Linked DNA regions of Posidoniimonas polymericola. The protein of the gene in region 2 interacts with the protein of the main gene of each other region in a pairwise test. Links are inferred from orthologs where the notes say so. Each region holds a gene or a part of one and is shown on either strand. Other genes may lie near its edges.

Region 1 (5,245 bases), on a different replicon or contig from region 2:
GCAGCCAGTCCGACTCGACCGACGAACTCTGGCGGCGGCCGTACATGCGGTTGCCGTACCCCAACGCGACCCTGTCGGCGATCTGCACCAGGCCGAGCCACTGCGATCGTCGGTCCATCACCTGGGGGGCGCCGTTGCTGAGCGTGACGGTTTCTTCCCCGCTTACGCTGTTGGGCTGCTGGTCGCTCACGCCGTTCCACTCTACGCGGAGCCGCGCCGTTCGGGCGGTGAAGAGCGTGATCGTGACCTCCGCGTCGCGACCGGCCTCGAGGCTCGCCACCTTGTAGGTTCCGCGGTACCCGTTGGCGTTGACCTGCGCCGTGTACCGCCCGGGGTACGCCTGGAACGCGGCCAGGCCGTCGGCGTCGGTAGATTCGCTGCTGCTAGAGCGGGGGTTGCCCGAGTAGCGTCGCAGCGACACCGAGGCGCCCACAATCGGCGACCCCTCTGCGTCGACAACCTTCACCGCGAATTCTTGCTTGTCCTTCTTCTCAAAACGCACCGCGGTGATCACGCCCGCGTCCCGCGCCCGCCAGGCCGCGTCGTCGAACTGGTGTTCGGACGGCTTGAGGTGTTCGCCCTGGAACAGAAGCTTGCACGGGTAGTGGGAGGTGTTGCTGGTGGTGTAGCTGAACAGGTAGTAGCCGCGGTCGAACGCCTCGAGCTCCTCGTTGCTCCCGCTCACCGAGACCCTGAAGTCGTCCCGCGGCACGGCGACGCCGTCCCGGTCCGCGACGCGGAAGTAGACGTACATCGACCGCTCGCGCCGGCTGCCGCCGCTGGTGGGTGGCGTGGCAGAATTGATCGCGTCGATGCGTTTGACCAGTTCCTTCGGCAGTTCTTCCAGTTCCAGCCGCTACTGCAGCCGTTCGTCGAGATCCTGTGAGAACGCCGGATAGGCACGGGCGATGCTCTTGCCGTGCCGCTTCATGACTTCGTTGGCGGTCCCGCCGTGCCCGCTGGCGATCAGCTCGCTGGCGTACCAGTAGGCGACCCGCGGGTCGTCCGGCGAGATCTGATAGGCCTCGGTCAGCAGGCCGAGTGCCGAGCCGGCGGCCTGCAGCTTTGCCTCGAGCGCCCGGACCAGCAGCTCGGTCCCCCTGTCGGCGGGCGCTTCGGCCGGCGCGTTGGCGAGGCCGAGGGCCTGCTGGCCGGAGGCGCCGGAGTGGATCGACGCGACCGACGTGAACGGCGTCCGCAGCACCGACTCGCCGACCGTCACCACGACGTCCTCGCCGTCCATGGTCGCGACGCCCTGCAGCGTGGCGCCGGACCGGAGGGTGATGATCTCTTCTGCCGCAGTGGGCGCCGTGAGGACCGCGGTGGAAAGGAGCAGGCAAGCGACAACAGAACGCAGCGAATCAAATTTCATCGTGATGGGGTCCGCCAAGGTAGTTAGAGTGCCGACCCCTCCAGTCTCGGCAACGGCCAGCCGCGGGTCAACGTCGCGGGGAAGAAGGCGTGGCGTTTGACGAAAAAAGCCCCGGGCGATCTCGCCCGGGGCTTAGTGCTTTTCTGGTTAAGAAGCGTAGCGGGTCTTCTTCGGCAGCCGCGCTACTTCAGCTTCGCGGCGAACGCCGGCCCGCCGTACTCGGCGCTGGCGCCCAGGATCTCTTCGATCCGCAGCAGCTGGTTGTACTTGGCCATGCGGTCGGAGCGGCTGGCGGAGCCGGTCTTGATCTGGCCGGTCGACAGCGCGACCGCCAGGTCGGCGATCGTGGCGTCCTCGGTCTCGCCCGAGCGGTGGCTGGTCACGCTGGTGTAGCCGGCGGCGTCGGCCATGCGGATGGCGTTGATGGTCTCGGTCAGCGAGCCGATCTGGTTGACCTTGATCAGGATGCTGTTGCCAATCCCCTCGTCGATGCCGCGGCCGAGCCGCTCGACGTTGGTGACGAACAGATCGTCGCCGACCAGCTGGCACTTGTCGCCCACCTTGTCGGTCAGCATCTTCCAGCCCTCCCAGTCGTCCTCGTCGCAGCCGTCCTCGATGCTGCAGATCGGGAACTTGTCGACCCAGCTCGCGAGCAGGTCGACCATTCCGGCCGAGTCGATCTCCTTGTTGTCGATCGTGTAGACGCCCTTCTTCGAGTCGTAGAACTCGCTGGCGGCGCAGTCCATGGCGAACCAGACCTGCTCGCCCGGCTTGTAGCCGGCCTTCTCGATGGCGGTCAGGATGACGTCGAACGCCTCGGCGTTGGCGCCCAGGTTCGGGGCGAAGCCCCCCTCGTCGCCGACCGAGGTGTTCAGGCCCTTGTCGCTGAGCACCTTCTTCAGGTGGTGGAAGATCTCGCAGCCGCAGCGGAGCGCCTCGCTGAAGTTGTCGAAGCCCAGCGGCATCACCATGAACTCCTGGATGTCCACCGAGTTGTCCGCGTGCTCGCCGCCATTGAGGATGTTCATCATCGGCGCCGGCAGCAGCCGGGCGTTGCTGCCGCCCAGGTAGCGGAACAGCGGCAGGCCACAGAAGTTGGCCGCGGCGCGGGCGTTGGCCAGCGAGACGCCGAGGATGGCGTTGGCCCCCAGCTTGGCCTTGTTCGGGGTGCCGTCGAGGTCCAGCATCTGCTGGTCGATGGCCATTTGGTCGAGCGCGTCCAGGCCGATCAGCTCGTCGGCGATCTGCTCGTTGACGTTTTCAACGGCCTTCAGCACTCCCTTGCCCAAGAAGACCGACTTGTCGCCATCACGCATCTCGAGGGCCTCGTGGGCCCCGGTGCTGGCGCCCGATGGGACGGCCGCACGGCCCATCGAGCCGTCTTCTAGCGTCACATCCACTTCCACGGTGGGGTTGCCACGGCTATCGAGTATTTGGCGGGCGTGGATGTCGACGATCATGCTCATGGCAGGGAAAGGGGGTAGGGGAGGGAGTGGTATTACTAGCCGCCAAACGCGGCCCTTCGAACCGCCATTTTAGGGCGTTTGGCCCGGCTGTCGAGCGGGTAAGCGAGAGGCCGTTGCGCGGGGGCGAGAAACACCGTCCTCCCACGAGAAACCGCCCGCGGGGCCATCGGTCCCGCGGGCGGCTGGGGTGCTGGAGTTGTTCGAGGGTTGCGGCGTTACGCCTGGGCGGTAGCCGTCGGCCAAGCGAAGCTGGCGTCGACCATCTCGCCGTCGGTGATCGTGCCGCCCGTGAGCGTCCCCGCGGCGGCCTGGATGCAGAGGAAGCAGAGGTCGGCCTCGTCGCCGGCCTTGATCGACCGCACGCCCGCTGGGGCCACGCGGAGGACGGTCCCCTCGCTGAGCGGAAACAGCTGGCCGTCGGCGTAGAACTCGCCGCTGCCGGAGACCACCACGTACAGCTCCTCGTTCTGCTGGTGGCGGTGGGTGAACGGGTACGCGGCGCCGGCCGGCAGCTTGTTGAGCGACATCTCGCAGCCGGTCGCCCCGAGGGCCTCCTTCACGAACAGCTTGCCCGGCGCCTTGGTGGGGCCGTGCTCGAACACGTGCTGGTGGAGGTCTTGCCAGGGGCCGGCGTTGAGGACGGTCGTGTTCGCCATGCGCTTTTCTTCGATTGGGGTGTGCTTGCAAATTGCAAGTGCTCGGATTGCTTGCATTATGCAAGTGCGCGTGCTACTGTCAAGAAAGATTCACACGCCTCCCCAGAAGCCCCCAGCGGACCTCATGAAGCCCCGCCGTTCGGTCTGCCCGGTCGCCTGCACGCTCGACATCCTGGGCGACAAGTGGACGCTGCTGGTGGTGCGCGACATGCTGCTCGGCAACACCATGTTCAAAGAGTTCATGGCCTCGCCCGAGGGGATCGCCACGAACATCCTCTCCGACCGCCTGCAGCGTCTGGTAGAGTGCGGCATCGCCGAGCGGTTCACCCCCGAGGATTCCAACGGCAAGGACGCGTACCGCCTGACGCCCAAGGGCAAGGACCTCCGCCCGGTGATCCTCGCGATGCTGAAGTGGGGGGAGAAGCACGTGGAAGGGAGCGAGGCGCGGCTCAAGAAGTAAAGGGGGGCGGCAAAAACCACGCCCTCTTGCAATTGCTGGACGATTCCACCTGAGGCGCCTAGTTTTAGTATCCTTGCCCAACCCGGCGCCGATTGAGTTTCGCCTGTCCGTTGGAAGTTCAGATCAGCGTCTATGACCTAAGGGGTGATTCATGTGCCGGTACGCGATGTACGGTCCCTACAAGAGTCACTTCGCGTGCTTCGCCTGCCGGAAGGCATTTAAGCAGCCGCCGATTAGCGATTGGCTTGCCGTTCGCGACCGCGGCTACGTCTATCGTGAGCTACACCGCAGATGGTCGCTGAAGTCTGGCCTCGAACGCCGCGAAGAAGAGCTTGGGTTCCGACTTTCCGATCTGGAGTCTGAATTCCGTGACGCTATTCGGAAATGCCCTGAGTGCGGAGAGCGGATGGTCGATTTGGGGCTAGACTTCAAGCCTCCACGACAGAGCGAATCGCAAGCGTGGAAAACGCTTCAGGGCGTTTATCGCGTTGGCCATGTGTTCCACACTTGCGGCTGCGATGGTCCCGGCTACATCCCTAGCACCCCGGTCGATTACCGGCGTTACCTCGAAGATCGCAGGCGGCTCTACGAAGAACATCTCAAGTCGACCCAGGAGTCTGCTGACCTAAACGCCGACCGGAAACGCGAGGCGCGAGAGTATTGGGCTGCTCGGTTAGCCGCGATAGGCTCCGAACTTGGCGTCTCGATTGCTACCAACAAGAGTTTTTCCCGACAAGGGCGGTGACGAGAAGCAACCGCAAGACCTCATTTACAGAAACCTATGTCGAAGTACCTCATCTCCTTCCCCAGCGCCGCCATGAAAGTCGCGGCCGATGAGCTGGAGGCCGTGGGCCAAGACGCCCGCGGCGTGATCCGCGCGGCCAAGGAGGCGGGCGTCTACGTGTTTGGCGGCGGCATCGATGAGTCCGTGCCGCCTGTGCTGGTGTCGGCCGACGGCTCGGTTGCCGAGGGGGGCTACGCCTGGGCTCCCCCACTCAACGGCGGGTTCACGGTGCTGGAGCTTCCATCAAGGGAGGAGGCCACGGCGTGGGCTGCACGGTTGGCGGAAGCGTGCGGCTGTGATCAGGAGCTGCGGGTGTTCGGGTATGATCCAGAATCGTGACGCGATCAACCATTGCACTACCAAGATGGGCTTTGTTGCAAGATGGGCTTTGCTGGCGATTGGCGCCGCTAGCCGGCGTGGTCGTCACAACCGCTGCGGCCCAACCTCGCCGAATCTCGTCTTGAGGCCGCCTCGCCGGTCAGCCGCGGCCCCGTAGGCTCACGCAGG
Region 2 (5,141 bases):
GACGCCACCGACATGGCTACCACCGTCAAGAGCAGCCGCCGGCGGTAGCCGGCGGTTTCCACGCTGCCAAACGTACCCACAATGTGCACCGAAGACTGAAGGCTTCCGCCCTCAGCTGCAGGAACTGGATGGCCGCGCTGCACTTCGTGTCTTCGTAGTTCCCAACCTGTCACCGCCTCGATCCGCCAATGTTCAATCGACTCTCTGACTTGCACAAAGCGATTCTGAGCGTGCTTGGACTCGTGGTGCTGGTGCTGCTCGGCGCCTACCTGCTCGTCGGCGGTCGCGGCAAGATGACCTCTGCTACCTCGCCTGATGGCCGCTACGAGGCGGTCCTCGACGAGCGGGCGTGCTACATCGATCGCAACTTCGATATCTTGCTGCGTAATAGCCAATCCGGTGAGACGCGAAAAATCGGGTGGCCGCTCTGCCCGGACCAGTCGCCCACCATCGCACGCGAGAGCACTTTGTCTGGTCGCCCGATTCGCGTTACGTGGCGCTCGTCGGCGATCGCTACTACGTGACCGACGAGGCCGAGCTCCCGTCGGGCGACCTGATCATGCTGGTGTACGACACAGTCGACGGCGCGTTTTACTCAAACTACGACCAGGAGAAGACCTACCCGCCCTTCCCCGCCGACCGCGCGGTCGAAGTCTTTGGCGACGCGATCCTGCAGCCGGCGCCGGCGATCTAACAGCCGACGGCCAGCGTGCTGCTAACAGTTCACTGGTGGTGCGCCGAATCCTGGCGGCTTCCGCCGTCAGTTGCTGAGAAGAAGCTGCGAACCGTGACGCACCGTTACTTGCCGCAGTAGTCGATCGCGCGGGCGATCTCGGTCTTGAGGTCGGCGCGGCGGACGATGCGGTCGATGTAGCCGTGAGCGAGCAGGAACTCGCTCGTCTGGAAGCCCTCGGGCAACTCGGTCCGCAGGGTCGCCTTGATGGTGCGGGGGCCGGCGAAACCGATCAGCGCCTTCGGCTCGGCGAAGATCAAGTCGCCCAGCGAGGCAAAGCTCGCCGCGACGCCGCCCATCGTCGGGTTGGTCAGCACGCTGATGAACAGGCCGCCGGCCTGGTCGTAGCGGGCCAACGCCGCTGAGACCTTCGCCATCTGCATCAGCGACAAGATGCCCTCGTGCATCCGGGCGCCGCCGCCCGAGCCGCTGGTGATGATCAGCGGCAGGTGCTGGTCGGTCGCACGCTCCACCAGGCGGGTGAGCCGCTCGCCCACCACCGAGCCCATGCTGCCCATGATGAAGGCCGAGTCCGTGACGCCGAACGCCACCCGCCGGGCGCGGATCATGCCCGAGCCGGTCAGGGCCGCGTCCCGCAGCCCGGTCCGCTTCTGCTCGGCGACGATCCGCTGGGCGTACGGCTTCTTGTCGGCAAAGCCGAGTGGGTCGGTCGGCATCAGGTCCGCGTCCCACTCCTCGAAGGTCCCCTCGTCGAGCATGTGCCTGACGCGGTCGACCGCGCTAAGGTACATGTGGTGGCCGCACATCGGGCAGACGTTCATCTGCTCGGTGGCGGTCTTGCGGAAGATGGTCTCGCCGCAGTCCTGGCAGCGGATCCACAACCCGCTGGGCACGCCACGCTTTTCACGCGGGCCGGTGGGAGTCGATTCGCCTGTCGCCATGGAGGGGGACCGTTGCATCTGTCGTCGAACGCGGGCCTATATCGAGGGGCGGGGCCGGTCGCCCCACGAAGCCCCCATGATACCAATCAGTCAGCGGCCCGGCCATGCCATCGGAGGCCGGCAGCTGGACCAGCGACCCCACGCGGAATTACGCACCACCGATGGCGGCGGGGGTCTCGATCGCCTCCCAGCTGGCGTGCCCCGGCTCCCGCCCCCAGAAGTCGGTCAACGCGTCCTTCCGCAGCAGGTGGCGAACCAGGCTGGCAAGCGGTTCGGGGACGACCAGCACCACGGAATCGTGCGATTTGTGCTTCTTGAGCACCTTGCGGAGCACCTCGCCAACCCGCTCCTCGGCCGCCTGGACGGTCTCGCCCTGCGGCGGGCAGACAGTCTCTGGCTGCTCACGCCATTGACGAAAAACCTTTGGCTGCTTGGTCTTAACGTCCTCGATCAGCATCCCCTGCCACAGGCCGTGGTCGAGGTTGGCCAGCTTCTCCACCGACTTCGGCCGAACGTCAAACGCGGCGCCCAATTCCTTGGCGGTCTGCTCGCACGACTCGCACGGCGACGCGTACACCGCCTCGGGATGGAATTCGCCCAGCTCGCCGATCACGTCGGCGACCTGCTCGCGACCGTCCGCGCACAGCGGGATGTCCAGGTTGCCCTGGATACGGCCCTGCTGGTCGTACTCGGTGGCGCCGGGGGTGACGAGGAGAATGCGGAGCATCCCGGTTGGTTTCCTGAGGAGGCTGCTAACCTGCGCGGCCCGAGCGGGCAAGCCGGTTCAGCGAGTCGACGCGTTCACAGTAGTCGTCGGCGCCAAACACCGCGGTGCCGGCGACCAACAAATCGGCGCCCGCCGCCGTGCAGCGGGCGATCGTGGATTGATTGACGCCGCCGTCGACCTCGAGCAGGGCCCGGCAGTCTGGGTCGTCGCGGAGGCGGCTCAGCTTCTCGAGGGCGACCGGGTCGAACTGTTGCCCGCCGAAGCCCGGCATCACGCTCATGACGAGCACCAGGTCGCAGTGCGGCAGGGCCGGCAGGATCTGCTCGAGCGGCGTCGGCGGGTTGAGCGACAACCCGGCCAATGCGCCCGACGCGCGGATCTCCTCCAGCAGCGGCCGCGGGTCGTCGAGCACCTCGGCGTGCACGGTGATGCAGTCGGCCCCGGCGTCGCGGTAGCGCTGGGCGTACTCGGCCGGATTGTCGATCATTAGGTGCACGTCCAGCGGCAGGTCGGTCAGCGCGCGGATCGCCTCGACCACCGGCAGTCCGAACGACAGGTTCGGAACGAAGTGACCGTCCATCACGTCGAGGTGCAGGGCGTGGGCGCCGGCGGCCTCGATCGCCTTCACCTCGCTGGCGAGGTTGGCGAAATCGCACGCCAGCAGCGACGGCAGCAGCACGGGGGCGTGCTGGCGGAGCAGGGCGGCGATCGATTCGCGGCTGCGGCTGGAGGGCATAGACGGGGTGGGGCGGCGTACAGCGCGGTTCGGGCAGCGTTGGTCCCAGCGCAGTCGGCCGAGGGGACGCCCAACGAGTCGTGCAGGGCACTTCGTTTGCAAGTGGGGCACGCAAAAAACGCCCACCAGCCGGCCGCGTCAGCGGCCGCAAGCAAACCGTTGTGGCAGGATCGCCAGTCGGCATCAAGCCCCGCCAGCTGCCGGGGTCCGAAACCGACGCTACTGCAGAGCCCGCAGGACGCCCATAACCTGCTGCCACCAAACGCCTTACAGACACTGACCGAACCGTAGCCCGGCCCGCCAACGGCAGTCAGTCGTCGAGTTCTGCGGCACGCGGCAGCTGCTCGACGCTATCCAAACCGAAGAATCGCAGGAAGCGGCCGGTGGTCGAGTAGCGGCTTGGCTGCCCGTCGCCGCCGCAGTCGCAGCGGACCAGACCCCGGCGGACCAGCTGCGCGAGCAGCGTCGAGCTTGGCACGCCGCGGGCCTTGTCGATTGCGGCCGCAGTGGTCGGCTGACGGTAGGCGACCACCGACAAGACCTCGAGCGCTTTGGGCGACAACCGCACCTCCTTGACGCGTCCGTAGAACTTGTCCCGCACGCGGCCCAGTTCCTCGCGGAGCTGCAGCTTGTAGCCCTCGGCGCGGTCGGTGACGACCATCGCCGAGGCGTCGCGTTCGTACTCGGCGTTGAGCTGCGCGACCGCCTCGCGGACGTCCTCGGTTGTGACGTCGCGCATCGCGGCGGCGAGTTCCTCGGCGGTCCGAGGTCGGCCCCCGTCGGCACCGACAAACAGGATCGCCTCGACAATCCGCTTCGGGCAGACGGCGTCGGGGTCGACCGCGCCGGAGAAACCGGCGGACAGGTCCGTCGACGGGTCGTGGGCATCGGCGTCGTCCGCCGGAGCATCTCCCAGCATCTGCGCAAACGCCGCGGTCAGGCGCTGCAGCGACAACGGCGAAGAGCGATCGGTATCGTGGCTTTGAGACACGCGGGCACACAATTCGAGAACGGGGGCGGGATCCGTTTGCCATGCGATGTTAGGTAACTTTCAACCCGGCGAGCAAGATCGTCCGATGCTAGCACGGGGGCCCGCCCCGCATGCGAGGTCGAGCGTCGCCCGCGACGGTCTCCCTGCCACGAGTACTCTGCCACGAGTTCTCTGCCACCGGGCGCCCGACCCGGTCCCGCCTGACCCTTGCCCCGTCTAGCTAGCTTGCTACCCTGACGATTGCTCAAGCCCGCCCCCACCCGAGCCCCCGCCATGAAAAAGTACGACTGCATCGTTATCGGGACCGGCCCCGCCGGCCAGAAGGCGGCCATCCAGGCTGCCAAGCTCGGCAAGAGCGTCGCGATTATCGAGAAGAACAACGTTCTGGGCGGCGCGCAGGTCAACACCGGCACCATCCCCAGCAAGGCCCTCCGCGAGGCCGTGCTGCACCTGACCGGCGCCAACCGCAAGGGGATGTTTGGCCAGTCCTACCGCATCAAGCAGGACGTCGCGATGAGCGACCTCGCTAGCCTGTCGCAGCAGGTGATGCGGCGGGAGTGGGACATCATCCGCAGCCAGTTCGACCGCAACGGCGTCGAACTGATCTGGGGCAAGGCCAAGTTTACCGGGCCGAACACCGTCGAGATCGACAGCCCCGACGGCATGCAGAGCCTCGAGGGCGACAAGTTCTTGGTCGCCGTCGGCACGCGGCCCGCCAAGCCGCCCCACATCCCGTTCAACGGCCACTCGATCGTCACTAGCGACGAGCTGCTCAAGCTCGACAAGATCCCCAAGACGATGATCGTCGTGGGCGGCGGCGTGATCGGCAGCGAGTACGCCACGATCCTCGCCACGCTCGGCGTGCGGGTCACCCTGGTCGAGGGCCGCAGCGACGTGCTCGGCTTCCTCGACCACGAGATCACCGGCGCCTTCCAGTACTTTATGCGGCAGAAGGGCATCACCCTCCGCCTGGGCGAGAAGGTCGACAGCATCGCCGAGGTCGACTCCACGGCCTCTGGGTCGAAGCAGCGGCTCGTCGAGGCGCAGCTCGA

Evidence for each region. The genes of interacting proteins can lie anywhere in the genome.
Region 1: the proteins of rpe (region 2) and eno interact in binary tests that used the Escherichia coli proteins (3 or more experiments, as listed by UniProt). The link is inferred for Posidoniimonas polymericola from one-to-one orthologs.

Annotation. Positions count from the first base shown.
Region 1 is NZ_SJPO01000003.1:167,616-172,860, forward strand. Bases 697-3,570 are described here. They hold eno (phosphopyruvate hydratase), read right to left. Parts: upstream 2,839-3,570; coding sequence 1,555-2,838; downstream 697-1,554. Other genes in these bases: Pla123a_RS07370 (carboxypeptidase-like regulatory domain-containing protein), read right to left, coding at 697-754; Pla123a_RS07375 (hypothetical protein), read right to left, coding at 857-1,372; Pla123a_RS07385 (cupin domain-containing protein), read right to left, coding at 3,054-3,494. Also shown: more of Pla123a_RS07370, read right to left, coding at 1-696; Pla123a_RS07390 (winged helix-turn-helix transcriptional regulator), read left to right, coding at 3,619-3,954; Pla123a_RS07395 (hypothetical protein), read left to right, coding at 4,121-4,699; Pla123a_RS07400 (YciI family protein), read left to right, coding at 4,736-5,077. UniProt on the Escherichia coli protein: Catalyzes the reversible conversion of 2-phosphoglycerate (2-PG) into phosphoenolpyruvate (PEP). It is essential for the degradation of carbohydrates via glycolysis.
Region 2 is NZ_SJPO01000008.1:252,665-257,805, reverse strand. Bases 1,244-4,013 are described here. They hold rpe (ribulose-phosphate 3-epimerase), read right to left. Parts: upstream 3,099-4,013; coding sequence 2,388-3,098; downstream 1,244-2,387. Other genes in these bases: scpB (SMC-Scp complex subunit ScpB), read right to left, coding at 3,409-4,013; Pla123a_RS17030 (histidine phosphatase family protein), read right to left, coding at 1,784-2,362; accD (acetyl-CoA carboxylase, carboxyltransferase subunit beta), read right to left, coding at 1,244-1,653. Also shown: cimA (citramalate synthase), read left to right, coding at 1-1; Pla123a_RS17045 (hypothetical protein), read left to right, coding at 189-524; Pla123a_RS17040 (hypothetical protein), read left to right, coding at 494-694; more of accD, read right to left, coding at 799-1,243; more of scpB, read right to left, coding at 4,014-4,053; sthA (Si-specific NAD(P)(+) transhydrogenase), read left to right, coding at 4,363-5,141. UniProt on the Escherichia coli protein: Catalyzes the reversible epimerization of D-ribulose 5-phosphate to D-xylulose 5-phosphate.